DNA from 4 places in the Glutamicibacter arilaitensis Re117 genome. Region 4 is predicted to be linked to each of the others. Evidence: riboswitches for the same ligand, from Rfam matches in the RefSeq annotation. Region 4 holds a riboswitch; each other region holds the start of a gene.

Region 1 (3,984 bases), 160 kb from region 4:
CTGACCAAGGTGGGCGTGTACGCGATTATCCGCACCGAAACCCTGCTCTTCCCGGGTGGTGCGGTGAACGCCGGACTGCTGGTGGTGGCGGCGCTGACCATGGTCATTGGTATCCTCGGTGCGCTGGCGCAGACGGACTTCAAGCGCATGCTTTCCTTTACGCTCACCAGCCACATCGGCTACCTGATCTTCGGTGTGGCCGTGGGCGGGCCGCTGGCCATCGCCGCGACCGTCTACTACGTGGGCCACCACATCATCGTGCAGACCTCGCTGTTCATGGTCGCCGGGCTGATCGAACGCCGTGCCGGCAGTTCGAATGTCACCCGGCTCGGTTCGCTGGCCAAGCTTTCCCCGGCGCTTTCGCTGTTGTTCTTCATTCCGGCCATCAACCTGGGCGGCATCCCGCCGTTCTCCGGGTTCCTGGGCAAGTTCGGGCTGCTTCATGCGGCCGCGCAAGAGGCTGATGCGCTGACCTGGATCGTGATCGGTGCCGGGTTGCTCACCAGCTTGCTGACCTTGATGGCGATCATCCGCGTGTGGGCCCGTGTGTTCTGGCGCCGTGCCGCTGATGCCGAAGTTCCCAACCAGGAGCTGGTGGCCGAAGCGACCCGGGTGGCCGATGAGACCCTGGCCGGAGGAGGGCAGAACCCCCGCCTGGGTTTGAAGCTGGCCAAGTCCCTGGAAGCCGAATCCCTGCCGTGGGGCATGCGTTATGCCACCGGTTCGCTGGTGCTTGCAGGTATTGCGCTGACCGTCTTTGCCGGACCGATCTTCGAATTCTGTGAGCGCGTGGCCGTGGAACTGATTGCCCGCGAACCTTATATCACTGCGATCTTGCCACTCTGATTGGAGGGATGATGCCGAATAGGAATTTTGAACCGCGCGACCAGCGTATCGATGATGCGCTGGATACCTCCGGTGTGCGCCACCGCGCGACATTCAAGCAGGAATGGCCGCTGCTGCTGTTGCTGCTCTTCGTCTGGGGCGCCCTGTGGCAGGACTTCTCGCTGGGCAACATGATCTTCGGCGCGGTCATCGCGCTGGTCATCGTCAACCTCTTCCCACTGCCGCCGGTGGTCCTGTCCGGACGCATCAACCTGTGGTACTGCCTGAAGCTGTTCATCTGGTTCATGGGCCAAGTGGTCGTGGCCAGCTTCCACGTGGCCAAGCTGGCCATCGCCAACGGCAAGAAGACGCACAGCGCCATCATCGCGGTGCCGCTGCGCACCGGCTCGGATCTGATCGTGATGACCGTGGGCCACGTGCTCACGCTGATCCCGGGTTCGTTCGTGATCGACGTGGACCGCAGCTCATCGACCCTGTACCTGCACTACATCGACATTGAATCTCCGGCAGATGTGGAGAAAGCCCGGGCGGCCATCCGCGACATCGAGCGCCGGCTGATCATGGCCATCGGCAGTCCGGATGAGTACGAAGCGATCAAGAATGAATGCGGACCGGACTTTGCTGCGAGGAAGGAATAGACATGATGGACATCGTCATTTGGATCTGCGGCATCATGCTGTGCCTTGGGGCCGTAGCTTGCCTGGTCCGCGTGGCCAAAGGCCCGTCGATTCTTGACCGGGTGCTGGCCCTGGACGTGATGTTGCTGATCATCTCCGCCGCGCTGTGCCTGGAAATGGTGTTGCACAAGCACACCGACTACCTGTTGTTCGTGGTGGCCGCCTGCATGCTCGGCTTCATCGGCTCTGTGACCGTCTCGCGCTTCGTTTCGGATCAGAGGAACGCCTAATGGATCTCTTCCTCGATATTCTTGTCGCGATACTGCTGGTCGTGGGATGCCTGATGTCTTTGATTGCCGGCATCGGCCTGCTGACCTTCCCGGATATGCTCACCCGCATGCATGCCGCGACCAAGCCGCAGGTGCTCGGTTTCCTGCTGATCTTCGCCGGGCTGGCCATTCATCTGCGCAGCTGGGCGGTGATCCCGGTGCTGGTCCTGGCCTGGGGAATGCAGCTGCTGACCGCACCTGTTTCGGCCCACATGATCGGCCGATCCGGTTACCGTACCAAGCACGCGGCCAAGGAGACACTCTTCTCCGATGAGTTGAGCCTGGTCGTGAACAAGGTCAATTCCACTCCACCAACCGGAGCCACTCCGATCACCAAGGACCAACCCGGAGAAAACCAGAATTAAACGCAAAGCGGGAGCCACGCAAATATCGCGGCTCCCGCTTCATGGCTTAATGCCGATGCCTACTTAGTGAACTTGGCAACAACCTTGTTGGCGCTGCGGTCTGCAACGGTCTGCATGATCGCTGCCACCAGAGCGGAGACCACGGCAAAGCCCAGTGCCTTACGGAATGAAGCTTCAGCTGCTTCGTCAGTGCCCTTGCGTGGCGCTTTGCTGCCGGTGGCCTTCAACCAAAGGAAATCAACTAGCTTGCCGCCGAGAATGCCTGCACCAACGGTGATGCCGGTGGTGACAAGTTTCTGCACTTTATCCATTTTTTCCTCACGATCAAGGTCTTGACTTATCGTTCCTCTGCCCAGCATACCTGCGGTATGGTGGGGGAGCAGTATTTTTTCCGACAGGGGAGCGTCAGACTTTTTAAAAGTCGCAAGACGCTGAGAGTGCGATAGATCGCAGACCCTCGAACCTGCCCCGGCTAGTACCGGCGAAGGAAGTCGAGCATCTCGGATGCGGATAGGCATGGGAACATGCCCTCATTCCGTCCATCTCCCCTCCTTGCACAGGAGGATTAACAATGAACGAAACAGTATCGAAGCAGCGTACCGGCTGGCGTGTAGTTGACATCGTGGTCGCCTCGGTGATCGCAGTAGCTTCAGGGGTCATCTTCTGGGCATGGAGCGCCGGATATGGCCTGTTCTCACTGGCTTTTGCCGCATTCCCACCAGCTACCGCACTGCTCACCGGCATGTGGCTATTCCCAGCGGTGCTCGGTGCGCTGATCATCCGCAAGCCAGGAGCCGCGATCTATTGCGAGTTGCTGGCCGCTGTCGTTGAAGCGTTGCTCGGCTCGCACTATGGCTTGACCGTGCTGATCTCCGGAGCGGTCCAGGGCTTGGGTGCAGAACTGGTCTTCGCCGCATTCCGCTACCGCAAATGGAACCTGGGCGTTGCACTGCTGGCAGGCCTGCTCTCCGGGCTGTTTGCTGGATTTTCCGAGGCCTACATCATGGCCTACTACGTTGAGTACACCGCGGGGATGAAGATCTTCCACGTGATCGCCACCGGTGTTTCCGGACTGATTGTTGCCGGTCTGCTGTCCTGGCTGGCCACTCGTGCCCTGGCCAAGACTGGAGCACTGAGCGCGCTGGCCAGCCGGCGTGCGCACTTGGAAAGCTCAAAATGAGTTTCGTTGCCAATTCCGGGGCCGACAGTAAAACCCAGCGTGGGGCGGCAATTACCGCAACAGGCTTCGGGTGGCAGCACACCGAACGGCACCAGCCGGCGATCTCCGGGTTGGATCTGCAGATCCAACCCGGAGAAAAGGTGCTGCTGGTCGGTCCTTCAGGTGCCGGCAAATCGACACTGTTGCACGCCATGGCAGGATTGCTCGAAGCCGATGAGGCCGAGCAGGTATCCGGGCGTCTGCTCATAGACGGGTCCGATGCCTTCAGCCGCACCCATCCGGTGGGGCTGATGCAGCAGGATCCAGAAACTCAGGTGGTGCAAAGCCGGGTCGCTGATGATGTGGCTTTTGGTCCGGAGAACCTCGGGATTGATCCGCAGGTGATTCGCCAGCGCATCCCCGAAGCGTTGAACGCGGTGGGGCTGGGCGCGTTGGCTCATGATCACCGAACCCAGGAACTCTCTGGTGGGCAGAAGCAGCGGTTGGCCCTGGCCGGCATTCTGGCCATGGAGCCAAGCGTGATGCTGCTCGATGAGCCCACTGCCAATGTGGATCCGCAAAGCATCGAGCTGTTGCGCGATGCGGTACTGAACGCGGCCCGGATATCGGGGGCCACCTTGATCATTGTCGAGCATCGTCTTGATGCC
Region 2 (3,984 bases), 1.5 Mb from region 4:
GAGAACTGTGCGCGCGAACGCAACCTGTGGATGTACCGGCCGCCGCACGGCGGACAGGACTCCCCGCTGGTCATCGTGCATGACGGGGCCACCTGGGTGAATTACCTGAACATCGCCGCCTCGCTGGATGCCGCGATCAACGCCGGCACCCTGGCCCCGCTGCACGTGATGTTCGTCGATTCGACCACGGTGCAGATCCGCTCCGCAGAACTTCCGGTCGCTTCGGGCACCACCGCCTCGCTGGCCACCCAGTTCCTGCCCTGGGCGCGGGAGTTCTTCCCGGTCTCTGCGCTACCCGAGCACACGCTGGTCACCGGGTCCTCCTTCGGCGGGCTGGCCGCGCTGCTGGCCGTCACCGAACACCCGCAGCTGTTCGGACGCGCGTTGGCGCAGTCACCCTCACTGTGGCACACCGACCTGTCCTCGGCGCTGGGCGATCTGGCCCCGCAGGTGCACGTGACCATACAGGCCGGCTGCTACGAAACGGAGATCTTCACTTCCTGCGAGCAGGTCTTGGAGGCGCTCGCAGGAAGTGAATCGGCCCGGCGGATCGGCTTTGAGCCGATCTCCGGCGGTCACGACTGGGCCTGGTGGGCCCCGCGCCTGCTAACCGGCCTGAGCCGTTTCTTCCCGGGTGAGGCCCGCGAGCCGGGTCGGCTCCGGTAGCCCCAGGTTGCCGCGCAACGTGTGGTGCTCATACCGGGTGCGGTAGCGGCCGCGGCGTTGCAGCTCGGGGATGACCAGGTCCACAAAGTCCTCCAGCGATCCGGGCAGGGCCGGCGGCATCAGGTTGAAGCCGTCGGCCGCCCCGGAATCCAGCCACCGTTCGATCTGGTCGGCCAGGGTTTGCGGGGTGCCGACCATGGTGCAGTGCCCGCCGCCGGCGGCCAGCAGCCCCAACAGTTCGCGCACCGTGGGGCGGTGCAGTTCGATAAGCCGCAGGATCGTGGTGTAGCGCCCGGCCGGCCCGGTAAACCGCTCCACCGACGGCAGGTCGGGCACCGGAGCGTCCAGGTCCCAGCCGCTGGTGTCCTGCTGCACGAACACGCCCAGCTGGTGCAACGCCTGCGCGGTGGGTAGCAGTGCATCCAGCCGGCGCTGCAGCTCACGGGCCTGAACCTCGGTGGGCGCCACGTAGGCGACCAGCCCGGGCATGATCAGCGGCGGGTGTGCCGCACGTCCGGCGGCCGCGGCGCGGGCGCGGATATCCCGGGCATAATCCAGCGCCATCCGCTCATCTGCGGCCACCGCATAGATGGCCTCGGCATGCCGTGCGGCCAGCGCCCGGCCCGGGCCTGAGGACCCGGCCTGGAAAATCACCGGGTGCCCCTGCGGGCTGCCGGGCACGTTCAGCGGCCCACGCACGGCAAAGTGCTCACCCACATGGTTTAGTTCGCGCAGCTGCGAGGGATCGACGAACCGTCCGGCACGGTCGGTCTCCAGGGCCGTGCGTGGAAAGCTGCCCCACAGTTCGCGCAGCACCGTAAGGAACTCCTCGGCCCGGGCATAGCGTTCGGCGTGCTCCCCCAACCGTTCCCGGGAGTAGTTCTGCGCCTCGGCATCCCACATGCTCGTGACCACGTTGACCCCGGCCCGGCCGGCACACAGATGGTCCAGACTGGCCAGCAGGCGCGCGGCCGCATAGGGCTCGAAGAAGCTGGAGGATACCGTGCAGACCAGGCCCAGGTATTCGGTGTGCTGGCTGAGCGCGGACAGCAGCGTCAGCGGCTCATAGAACCAGGTCGGTCCTGCCTGCGCTGCGGCCGGGGAAAGGCTCTGCCCGTCGGCCAGGAAGAAGGCATCGAACAGCCCGCGTTCGGCGGTGTGCGCCAGCTGAACCCAGTAGTCCAGCTCCCCCAGCCGTTCGGCGGAGGAATCAGCGGCACGCCAGGCGGCCTGGTGGTGACCGGTGCCGTAGGCAAACAGGTTGAAGTGCGCCTGTTTCAGGCTCATCCCTTGACCAGCCCGCCGTCAACGATCAGGTTCTGTCCGGTGACCCCGCGGGAGCCGGGCGCGGCAAAGAACAGCACGGCGTCGGCCAGCTCTTCGGGGGTGGTGACCCGGCGCAGCGGCGTGCCGGAGGCGATCAGGTCAAAGACTTCCGCAGGGGTGGCCGCGGATGCGTCGGTGGTGCGCAGCAGGCCGCCGGAGACCATGTTGACGTTGATACCCGACGGGCCCAGATCATCGGCGAATGTGCGCGTCAGAGACAGCAGGGCCGCCTTGGTCGCGGTGTAGTCATGGTACGGGACCACCGGATGCTGGAACAGGTTCGTGCCGATGTTGATGATGCGCCCGAATCCGGCGGCGCGCATGCCCGGCAGCACGGCCTGGATCGCTGCCACCGGGGCCAATACCGACCCGGCGAACTGGGCCGACAGTTCCTCGGCGCTCAGCTCATCGGCCTTGGAGCGGGCCTCGCCGTTGAAGGAGAAGTCCACCAGGGCGTTGTTGATCAGGGTGGTGATCTGCTGGCCGAAGTGTGCGCCGGCTGCGGCCGCCAGCGCGGCCAGCTGCTCGGGGTCCCGCACATCGGCCTGGATCGCCAGGGCACGCTCCGGGTAGCGGGCCGCCAGCTGGGCCGCGGCCTGCGCCGAGTTGCGGTAGTTGATGACCACCCGCGCACCTGCTTCCAGGAAGGCGGTACTGATTGCGGCACCCAGGCCGCGGGCGCCTCCGGTGACCAGGACCAGCTGGTCCTTGAGCTGTAGTGCAGCGGTGGTGCTCGCCGGTGCGGGTGAGGTGGTTGCGTTCATGGTCGGTGTACTCCTTGAGCTGCGGTTCAAAGCAGCGGATCAAGGCGAACGGAACCCGGGTCAGATGCGGGGCATCGCGGTGTCCAGGACATTCCCTTCGCCAGTGCTAACTGGATCAGGTTCGACGGGTTTCATCTCAGCCGCGTGGCGGCACCCCGTGTCACTATGACCCATTACTACCACATCCTTCGGATCGGTTCCCAGTCCGGGACGTCGCTCGATTCTTCAAAGTTCCCCGTTCGCATGGGCACACCACATCTGGACCCGCCGGTCTAGGGTGCGCAGGGCCGGCCGCTGACAGGTGATGGCAGGCCAGCCCCGCCAGGGCAGCATTGGCCGGTGCGGGAGATTTTCTGACGGGGATCAGTTACCTTGCTCAGGTCTTATCGCCACGGGTGGCGGTAATTTGGGCGGCGATCATGGCGGTGGCGGGTGACCCGTGTGGTCGGCCGCCGACCGAATGGTTCATGGGCCAGTCTGCGGGTGAGCGTGTCTTGTGGGGTTCCAGTGATGCCGCAGGTGCTGAACCACGTATCTGGGGTTTGACCCGACAGAGGATTTCAACTTTCTCCGGAGATGAGGTGCTAAGCGGTTGTGGTCGGTCCGAGCTGATCAAGCTTGGTGAAGTCATAGGTTCAGGTAGGTGCCTGATTCATCTGCTTCGATACGCTCGCTGCGCATCACCCGAGATTACGCTGGTGGCACGGACCAACGAGACGGACCCACGGAGATTCCGGCATCGGTGACACCGGCCCGGGTGTGGGCAACACGCTAGGGCTGCCATCGGCACGGTGTCGGGTGCACGGTCTAGAGTCGTTCAGGGGTCGGGCAGTTGTTCAGCCCCATGATCGTCTTTGCCCCTTCCGTCAGGAGTAGTACCACCGCATGCGACTGCCGCGCCGCGCACTCTCGCTCGTCCTTCTTGCCTCCACGCTTACCCTCGGCGCGTGTTCGTCGCTGCAATCGCTGGATTTCACAACAACCGATGGCGCTCAGGCCGCCACCTCCGGTGCCTACGGTTCCACCGAGGATTACGCCGCGGCACTGGAGCTACTGGATGAGATCGATATCAAGGGTCGTGCCCCCAAGACCGGGTATTCGCGTGACCAATTCGGTGATGGCTGGAAAGATCCGGACCGCAACGGCTGCGATGCGCGCAACGACATTCTGGCACGCGATCTACAAGATGTGACCTATAAGGGCAGTAGTTCCTGCGTGGTACTCACCG
Region 3 (3,984 bases), 210 kb from region 4:
CATCCGGCTGTGTTAGGCAGCGGGATCACGTTGTTGCGCTGCAAGAGTTCATAGACGCTGCCGGCTCCGGCTGCCGAGAAGTGGCGGATGGCCACGGTGGTCAGTTCGGTGCCGGAGACTTGCAGCGCGGTTTCCAAGGTGGCAAGCGAGGTTGCTCCCCCGGTGCCCAGGATCAAGCGGGAGGACAGGGTGCGCCCGGCGATCTGGAAGGGATCGGTTTGGCTGTCTAATTCGGTGATGTTTTGCGTTTCCATGCTTAGCCTCCTTGGGCGGCGGTAACGAGTTCAACGCTGTGCCCTTGGGCCAGCAGGCAGGTATTCCACGCGCTTCGTGGGACAACGGCCCCATTGACCGCGGCTGCGATTCCCAGCTTGCTGCCGTCTACTGCCAGCGAGTTGCCATCCAGTTCCTTGCCGATGCTCGTGCTGATCAGTTCGCGCAGGGTCGTACCTTCGGCCAGGTCTACTGGCTGGGAATTGAAGTTGATGCCGATGGTTTTCATAGCTGCGTGCTCCATTCAATGAGTGCTCAGAGTAGTTGTCGTAGCAAAGCGGTGCGGGTTCACTGCCAGGTCGAATTGCCCAGGTTCTGCGCCATCGATGAGGTCGGTGGTCATCCGGGCGCCCAACGGGGTCAAGAGGACACCGTGGCGGGAATATCCGGTGCTGAGAACCAGGCCCGGATCAAGGCGGCCAATCAGCGGCCGGTCATCCGGGGTGGCTGGACGGGCTCGGGCGGTGGCTTCGTTCAAGGTGCACTCGCTGATCCCGGGAACCAGCTTGCGGGCATTGTCCAGCAGGTTGTGCATGGCCCCGATGTTCACTGCCGGTTGCGCATCTTCGCGGACACTGGCGCCAAGCACCAGGCTGCCGTCCTTTCTTGGGACCAAGTACACGTTGTCCCGGTGCACGATGCCGCGGATGGTGCGGGTAATCAGCGGAGGTCCTGCAGGTCCTTGGATCCGCAGGATATCTCCATAGACCGGGCGCAGCGGAAGATGCGGGAGGCCTTGAACCGTGCCAAGCCCGGTGGCAAGGATGGTCTGGTCAGCTTCGAGGATCCGGCCTGTTACGGTGCGAACCCCGACGGTCCGCTCCCCTTTAGTGAGCAGCGTCTGCACGGATTCTTCAATGAGCGAAGGACGCAGGTGCGCCAGCAGGATCTTGAGAACTGAGCGCGGGTCGACCTGATGGTCTTCTTCGCACAGGACCGCGCCTGCGATATTGGCGGCCAACGCCGGTTCGAGTTTTCGTGCTTGGCTTGGCAACAGCTTTTGCGCACACAGTCCAAGGGATACTTGCAGCTCTGCCAGTTCATGTAATGCTTCGCGGTCAGCAGGCTCGGCAGCGACAACCAGCGTGGAGTTTTGCAGGTAGTCCGGCCGGTGCCCGGTCACGGATTCTATGCGTTCAATAAATTGTGGATAGGCTGCATTCGATGCGGCGAGCAGCTGATGCAGCTCACCGTGGCCCCAATTGGTTTCAGCTGCTGGAGCGAGCATTCCTGCCGCTGCATAGCTGGCGCCGTGGCCCGGACCCGGATCGATGAGCGTGACGGTGTGAGCTCGGGATTGGAGTTCGAATGCGATAGCCAGGCCAATAATTCCGGCACCAACGATATTGACATGCACAAGGGCACGCTTCCTTCCTACGGCGGCATGACCCGCATCAGGTGTAGCGGTCGGCTCGGTGCCCTCTCAGCCTGGTCAATTCAGGCTCCCGCGGATTACTGCGATTATAAGCATGAGCTAGCTCATAATGTCGAACTTTATTGCCACTAGTTCCGTCATCTTCTGTGATGTAGTTACTGGTATGGATTTTCAAGACTTCCCTGTAGCTCTTCGGCTTGATTCTTCGCTGGCCCAAGTCATCATCGACTTGGAGCAAGAACTGCTGGATCCAAGTCGCCGGAGCAGCGTCGAGGAATTGAAGCGGCTCTTGCATCCTTGGTTCCGCGAGGTTGGAGCCAGCGGACGGAACTATGACCGGGAGAGCATCATCGCCCAGCTGGCCATGGAACCCATTCGACAGTCGGGCCCGTTGAAGGTGGCGAACCCGGTGGCGTTGCAGCTGGCAGGGCACCTGGTGCTTTTGCGCTGGCACTTGCATGCCGAGGTGAGCAGCGAGCGCAGTTCGCTGTGGATCCTTGAGCAGGATCGCTGGCAGATGATCTTCCATCAGGGCACCACCAGCAGCGCACCGATCCCTGCTTCTACTCCAAAAGCTGAAGCGGCTGCGAGCGCAGGAGATGAATTTTGTGTGCGTCCACTTGAACCATCTGATGCAGCAGCGGTGTTCGAGGCATTTTCTTCAAACCCGGATATGAAGCGCCAAGGTGATGCCGATACCCTGCAGAAAGCTCACGCGTATGTCCAAGCGCTGCTTGAGGATAGGAAACGCCAGCGGGCACTGGCGGTGACCATCGAAGACCGGTTGGTTGGCTTGGTGTGCGGGACGGTGAACCAGTCCAATGAGAACGCGTGGGTTTGGTATTGGATGAACCAGAAGTACCGTGGCCGATCACTGGCTACCCGTGCTGTGGCGAGTTTGGTGGATTATCTTTTCGGCGAGTTAGGTCTCTACCGCTTGGAGCTTGGACTGCGGGCAAATAATGCCAGTTCAAAGCACGTGGCCGAAAGCAATGGTTTCCTGCGTGAGGGAATCGAGCGGGGCAAGTTCTTGGTGGATGGCAATCGCATTGATGTGTATACCTATGCTCGGTTGCGCACCGACCCGGCACCGGCAGTGAACGCGCTGCCGTGGAGCAGGCAACCGTAGCGTGCTGAAATTCAAAAAAGCCACGGAATCCAAAATTGGATTCCGTGGCTTTTTATCTGTCCCTCAAGTTCTGTGATTGATGGTTAGATACCAGGGGTTGACGATGGTGGCATCGTATTCGGGCCGTCGTTGTTCTTGCTTGCTTCCATCTTGGTCAGCGTGCGTGCGGCTGCATCGCGTCCGCCAAGTCCAAAGGCCAGCGCTGCTGCCAGTGCTGCACCGATGACAATTGCGCCGAAGGCCATGTTGATGATCGAATCGGCGATACCCATGTACTTCAGGCCCATCGCTACGAACAGCGCAATTGCTGTGTAGCGGATGATCTTTGAAGCGGTGGAGTCACCCAAGAACCGTCCGATGACATTGGCGATGACGAAACCTGCGGCAATGATTGCTGCGCCGAAGATGATCTTGCCACCCAGGGCCAGGATCTCGTTGAGGATGTTGGTGATCGCTGGGAAGTTCAGCATCTGAGCTGCCATCACGCCGAAGAACAGCACGATAGCGATCTTGACGATGCCGGCAATGATTCCCGATGCGCTCTTGCCTTCGGGAACAATGCCCCACTGGGCCACGACCGAGTCGGTACCCACACCGTGAAGAGTGGTTTCAAGCAACTGACCGACGAACTTGGCAATCAGGATACCGACTGCCAACAGAGCCAAGGCCATAATGACCTGTGGGATTGCGGTGAAGACCAGCTGCAGCATCTGCTGAGCAGGATCCGAAATTGCCGCGATTCCCAGTACCTGCAGGGCCGAAATTGCCACGACCAGCAAGATCAAGGCGAAGACGATGTTGGAAATGATGTCAACGATCTTCGCTTGGGATTCGCGTGACTGGACTCCATCTACAGGTTCGCCGCGCGGGGTGACTTTGCGGACCAAGCTGCTGAAGTCTACGGTTCCCAACGCGGTCTTCAATAGCTGGCGAACGATATTTGCGATCACGTAGCCGATGAAGAAGATGAAGCCTGCACCGATGAGGTTTGGAATGAAGGCCATTACGCCGCCGAGCAGACCCTGCACCGGCGAGAGGACTTCAGATAGTGCGAAGACTTGCAAGATTGCTACCAGGCCGAAGAGCCAGACAATCAACCCTGCAACCTTGCCGAGGGATTGGCCTATCTGCTCTCCGTCATTGCCCTGCTTTTGCAGGAACTTCACCCTAGTCACCAGTTTGGCTGCAGCCCAACGAACTATGCGCG
Region 4 (3,984 bases):
TCTGGCCGTTGGCCGCCGCAACCGCGTGCAGCCAGGCTCGATCGTTGGCGCACTGGCTAACGAAGGTGGCTTCAATTCTTCGGAAATCGGCGGCATCGAGATCCGTTCGGACCACACCCTGGTCGAGCTGCCAGCCGAGCTGACCAAGGACCAGTGGCGTGCACTGTCCAAGACCCGCATCGGCGGCGAAGCCATTGAGCTCGAGCTCGACAATGGCCGCAGCCCACGTCGTGAAGACGACGGCGACCGCGGTGGCTTCCGCGGCGGCCGTGGCGGCGGCTTCGGTGGCGGTCGCAGTGGCGGCGGACGTGGCGGCTTCGGCGGTGGCCGTGGTGGCGGACGTGGCGGCTTCGGCGGCGGCGGACGCGGCGGCAAGGATCGCTACAGCGATTCGGGCCGTAGCGGTGGACGTCGCGACTACTAAGCCTGTCGCACACTAGCTGAACAGCATTAGATAACGCCCTCGGGGCAAGCATGAAGCTTGCTCCGAGGGCGTTTTCCGTTAACCGGAGCCCGCTTACGGGGCCGGGCTTCCCAACGGGATCTGGTCCCCGAGGTAGACCGTGCCGCCGCTTTCCAAGAACTGCCTGCTCTTCTGCGCCATCCCGGCCAGCGCGGCTTGGGCCTCGGCGGATCCGTACTCGTCACGGATATCCTGGGAAATGCGCATGGAACAGAACTTCGGCCCGCACATGGAGCAGAAATGCGCGGTCTTGGCTGGTTCGGCCGGCAGCGTCTCGTCATGGAATTCCTGGGCTGTGACCGGGTCCAGGGACAGCGCGAACTGGTCATGCCAGCGGAACTCGAAGCGCGCCTTGCTCAACGCATCATCGCGAGCCGTGGCCCCAGGGTGGCCCTTGGCCAGATCTGCGGCGTGCGCGGCGATCTTGTAGGTGATGACGCCGGTTTTCACATCATCCCGGTTAGGCAGTCCCAGATGCTCCTTGGGAGTGACGTAGCAGAGCATCGCGGTGCCGTAGCGGGCGATCTCGGTGGCGCCGATGGCGCTGGTGATGTGATCGTAGCCCGGAGCGATATCGGTGACCAGCGGGCCCAGCGTGTAGAACGGAGCCCCATCGCACAGTTCCTGCTGGCGCTCCACATTCTCGCGCACCAGGTGGAACGGGATATGCCCCGGTCCTTCCACCATCACCTGAACGTCGTACTTCCAGGCGCGCTTGGTCAGCTCTGCCAAGGTGTCCAGCTCGGCGAACTGGGCGGCGTCATTGGCATCCGCAATGGAACCAGGGCGCAGCCCGTCGCCCAGCGAGAACGCCACATCGTACTGCGCGAAGATCTCGCACAGCTCATCGAAGTGGGTGTAGAGGAAATTCTCCTGATGGTGCGCCAAGCACCAGCCTGCCATGATGGACCCGCCGCGCGAGACCATGCCGGTGACGCGGTTGGCGGTCAGCGGGATGTAGCGCAGCAGCACTCCGGCGTGGATGGTCATGTAGTCCACGCCCTGCTCGCACTGCTCAATGACGGTGTCCCGGAAGATCTCCCACGTCAGTTCATTAGCTTCGCCATTGACCTTCTCCAGAGCCTGGTAGATCGGCACGGTGCCGATGGGCACCGGCGAATTGCGGATGATCCACTCGCGGGTGGTGTGGATGTCATCTCCGGTGGACAGGTCCATGACCGTGTCCGCACCCCACTTGGCGGCCCACTGCAGCTTGGAGACTTCCTCGGCGATGGAGCTGGTCACCGCCGAATTGCCGATATTCGCATTGATCTTCACCAAGAAGGCCTTGCCGATGATCATCGGCTCGGATTCCGGGTGGTTTATGTTCGCCGGGATGATGGCCCGGCCGGCCGCAAGCTCGCTGCGCACCAGTTCGACATCGCATTCTTCGCGTATGGCAACATAGCGCATTTCCGGGGTGATGATCCCGGCCCGGGCATAGTGCATCTGGGTCACACGGGCTGCGCTGACGGCCCTTCGCGGAGGCGCCGAGCGTCCGGCCCACTCTGCGCTGGCGGTGCCTCTGCGAACCGCAGAGCGTCCGTCATCGTGCAGATTGCGTTCTCGACCCTCATAGGTTTCCACATCCCCGCGTTCCAGGATCCACGGTTCGCGGAAAGGCTGCAATCCTTGGGTGGGTTCGCTTCCCGGTCCGCTGGTGCGATACACCTGCAACGGTTCATTTAGCTCGCCATTGGGGGAGTCAGCCAATTGGATCTGGGTGACGGGAACGGAAATTCCCTCAGACACGCGGTAGGCAAGGGTGTGGGCAGGGTGCTGTTCAAATTGTTCCACTGGGGAAACTCACTTCCTTCGCCGGCATTACCCGGACAGGTTCAACGGTCGCGGACGGCGATAGTCCGATCTCAGCCCTTGCCAGGGCACCCGTGTGGTCGCGATCAACTTAGCACGATTTCTGCCAGAAAAGACAGCAGCGCTGCACAAATTATGGATGTGAAGAAGCAACGGTCCAGAAGATGGGAAGTGGTTTCACTCTCGCTGGCAGCTGGGAAACAGGCTGCTGTGGGGCGTAGCGGGAGAAACTTTTGGGGAAACGAAAAGAGAGACAATCTGCAATCAGATTGTCTCTCTTATTTCGAGCCCCCTGCCGGAATCGATCCGGCGACCTCGTTCTTACCAAGAACGCGCTCTACCACTGAGCTAAGGGGGCAACAGGTAAATACTTTACACAGGTTTTTAAGGTTTGCAAAATCCGCTGAGAATTTGTTGCTGACGTCACAACATCACTACTCAGGTCGCATTTGGTGCATAGATACCCGAGTGTGAAATTAGCCGGGTAGTGAAAGGAATTTGAGGCATTCAGCATCTTGGAAAAGATCTTTTTCCTGCTTTGATGCTCCGGGCGCCCACCGCGGCTTCGTGCAGGGATTTGCGGCCGATGGGAACGGGTTTCCCGTCGGGCGTCGCGACGGTTGCTGGGCAAGGTCACCTGATCATCGTTCGAGGCATGCGGTCTAGTGCAAAAACGCTAGTGAGCCCAGGGAATTAACAAAGTGAGCATCGTCACCCAAGCCCTTTTTGTGCCACCCATAGTTCTACGCCGCATGGGCCCTACGTCTAAATTAGCGCTGACTAGGCCTTATTCGTTTTGGTTTGGTCATCCCTATGGGGGAGTTGGCCGATTTTTCTTTGCTGGGAAATCCGTGTAGAGTATTTACTCGTTGCCCCCTTAGCTCAGTGGTAGAGCGCGTTCTTGGTAAGAACGAGGTCGCCGGATCGATTCCGGCAGGGGGCTCTGAGTGAGAAGCTTTCTTGGCTTCTACTGGATTGCTTCTCACTTGTGGCGGCGTAGCTCAGCTGGTTAGAGCGCACGACTCATAATCGTGAGGTCCCGGGATCGAGTCCCGGCGCCGCTACCAAATGAAGACCCGCAGCTTTGCTGTGGGTCTTTTTTGGATTTCAGGCACTCAGGACAAATCGGGCACCTAAATAAGGTCCGGAGAATTCTTGAATTTCTCGCCTGCTTGCCTGCCTGCCAAGTGATTCGTTTGTGAATCACCTGGCAGGTGAAGATCGCTTCTTATGGCTATGGCTTGCCCAGTGCGTTGACTGCATCGCTTATCGTCGCGCCGCGGTGCTGCTGCCGGTAGGCTTTGACATCTTTCGGGTCAAGATCACTGGCATCCACAGTGACTTTTTGCTGTTTGTCGCGGAACCAGAACCACCCCATCAAAGCCCCGCTGCCAAGCAAGAGGCCATAGCTTGGTTCATCGGATACCACGATGAGAAGTGCTGCCAGGAGAGCCAACGTCAAAATTGCCATTTCGCGTGCTGCCTTGCTCATCGAATGCCCCTAACTAATGCCTGCCGCCTCGAATCGAAAAACCATACTGCGCGGTCGTGGTCCCAAGGGCTCATGAATGTTCCAAGGTGCTTGAGGGGATGATGTCCAGCCTCATGCCCGGATATTCCCACTCTATGAATTAATATGCGTCTTGTAAATCCTACTTTTGTAGGAGGAAACATTTGGATTCGAGCAGTGGTTCTGCTTGGGCAAA

What was found. A riboswitch is a leader RNA that binds a small molecule or an ion and turns the genes downstream of it on or off. The one in region 4 is predicted to bind thiamine pyrophosphate.
Region 1: linked by a shared signal. The riboswitch ahead of AARI_RS13710 (ECF transporter S component) and the one ahead of thiC (phosphomethylpyrimidine synthase ThiC) in region 4 are both predicted to bind thiamine pyrophosphate.
Region 2: linked by a shared signal. The riboswitch ahead of AARI_RS01815 (3-oxoacyl-ACP reductase) and the one ahead of thiC (phosphomethylpyrimidine synthase ThiC) in region 4 are both predicted to bind thiamine pyrophosphate.
Region 3: linked by a shared signal. The riboswitch ahead of thiO (glycine oxidase ThiO) and the one ahead of thiC (phosphomethylpyrimidine synthase ThiC) in region 4 are both predicted to bind thiamine pyrophosphate.

The regions. Positions count from the first base shown of each region.
Region 1 covers NC_014550.1:2,861,251-2,865,234, reverse strand. The annotation lists gene AARI_RS13735 (Na+/H+ antiporter subunit D) at 1-846, shown strand, start outside; gene AARI_RS13730 (Na+/H+ antiporter subunit E) at 855-1,484, shown strand; gene AARI_RS13725 (monovalent cation/H+ antiporter complex subunit F) at 1,487-1,753, shown strand; gene mnhG (monovalent cation/H(+) antiporter subunit G) at 1,753-2,157, shown strand; gene AARI_RS13715 (DUF4235 domain-containing protein) at 2,217-2,468, opposite strand; TPP riboswitch at 2,544-2,664, shown strand; gene AARI_RS13710 (ECF transporter S component) at 2,729-3,337, shown strand; gene AARI_RS18975 (ATP-binding cassette domain-containing protein) at 3,334-3,984, shown strand, end outside.
Region 2 covers NC_014550.1:302,642-306,625, reverse strand. The annotation lists gene AARI_RS18370 (esterase family protein) at 1-666, shown strand, start outside; gene AARI_RS01820 (NtaA/DmoA family FMN-dependent monooxygenase) at 607-1,953, opposite strand; gene AARI_RS01815 (3-oxoacyl-ACP reductase) at 1,950-2,756, opposite strand; TPP riboswitch at 2,831-2,924, opposite strand; gene AARI_RS20245 (hypothetical protein) at 3,400-3,531, shown strand; gene AARI_RS01810 (HNH endonuclease family protein) at 3,642-3,984, shown strand, end outside.
Region 3 covers NC_014550.1:2,482,783-2,486,766, forward strand. The annotation lists gene AARI_RS11840 (thiazole synthase) at 1-254, opposite strand, end outside; gene thiS (sulfur carrier protein ThiS) at 257-502, opposite strand; gene thiO (glycine oxidase ThiO) at 518-1,630, opposite strand; TPP riboswitch at 1,628-1,732, opposite strand; gene AARI_RS19300 (GNAT family N-acetyltransferase) at 1,812-2,777, shown strand; gene AARI_RS11860 (mechanosensitive ion channel) at 2,861-3,984, opposite strand, start outside.
Region 4 covers NC_014550.1:2,697,204-2,701,187, reverse strand. The annotation lists gene AARI_RS12980 (DEAD/DEAH box helicase) at 1-424, shown strand, start outside; gene thiC (phosphomethylpyrimidine synthase ThiC) at 518-2,260, opposite strand; TPP riboswitch at 2,257-2,364, opposite strand; tRNA gene AARI_RS12970 (tRNA-Thr) at 2,565-2,636, opposite strand; tRNA gene AARI_RS12965 (tRNA-Thr) at 3,150-3,221, shown strand; tRNA gene AARI_RS12960 (tRNA-Met) at 3,269-3,345, shown strand; gene AARI_RS12955 (hypothetical protein) at 3,513-3,770, opposite strand.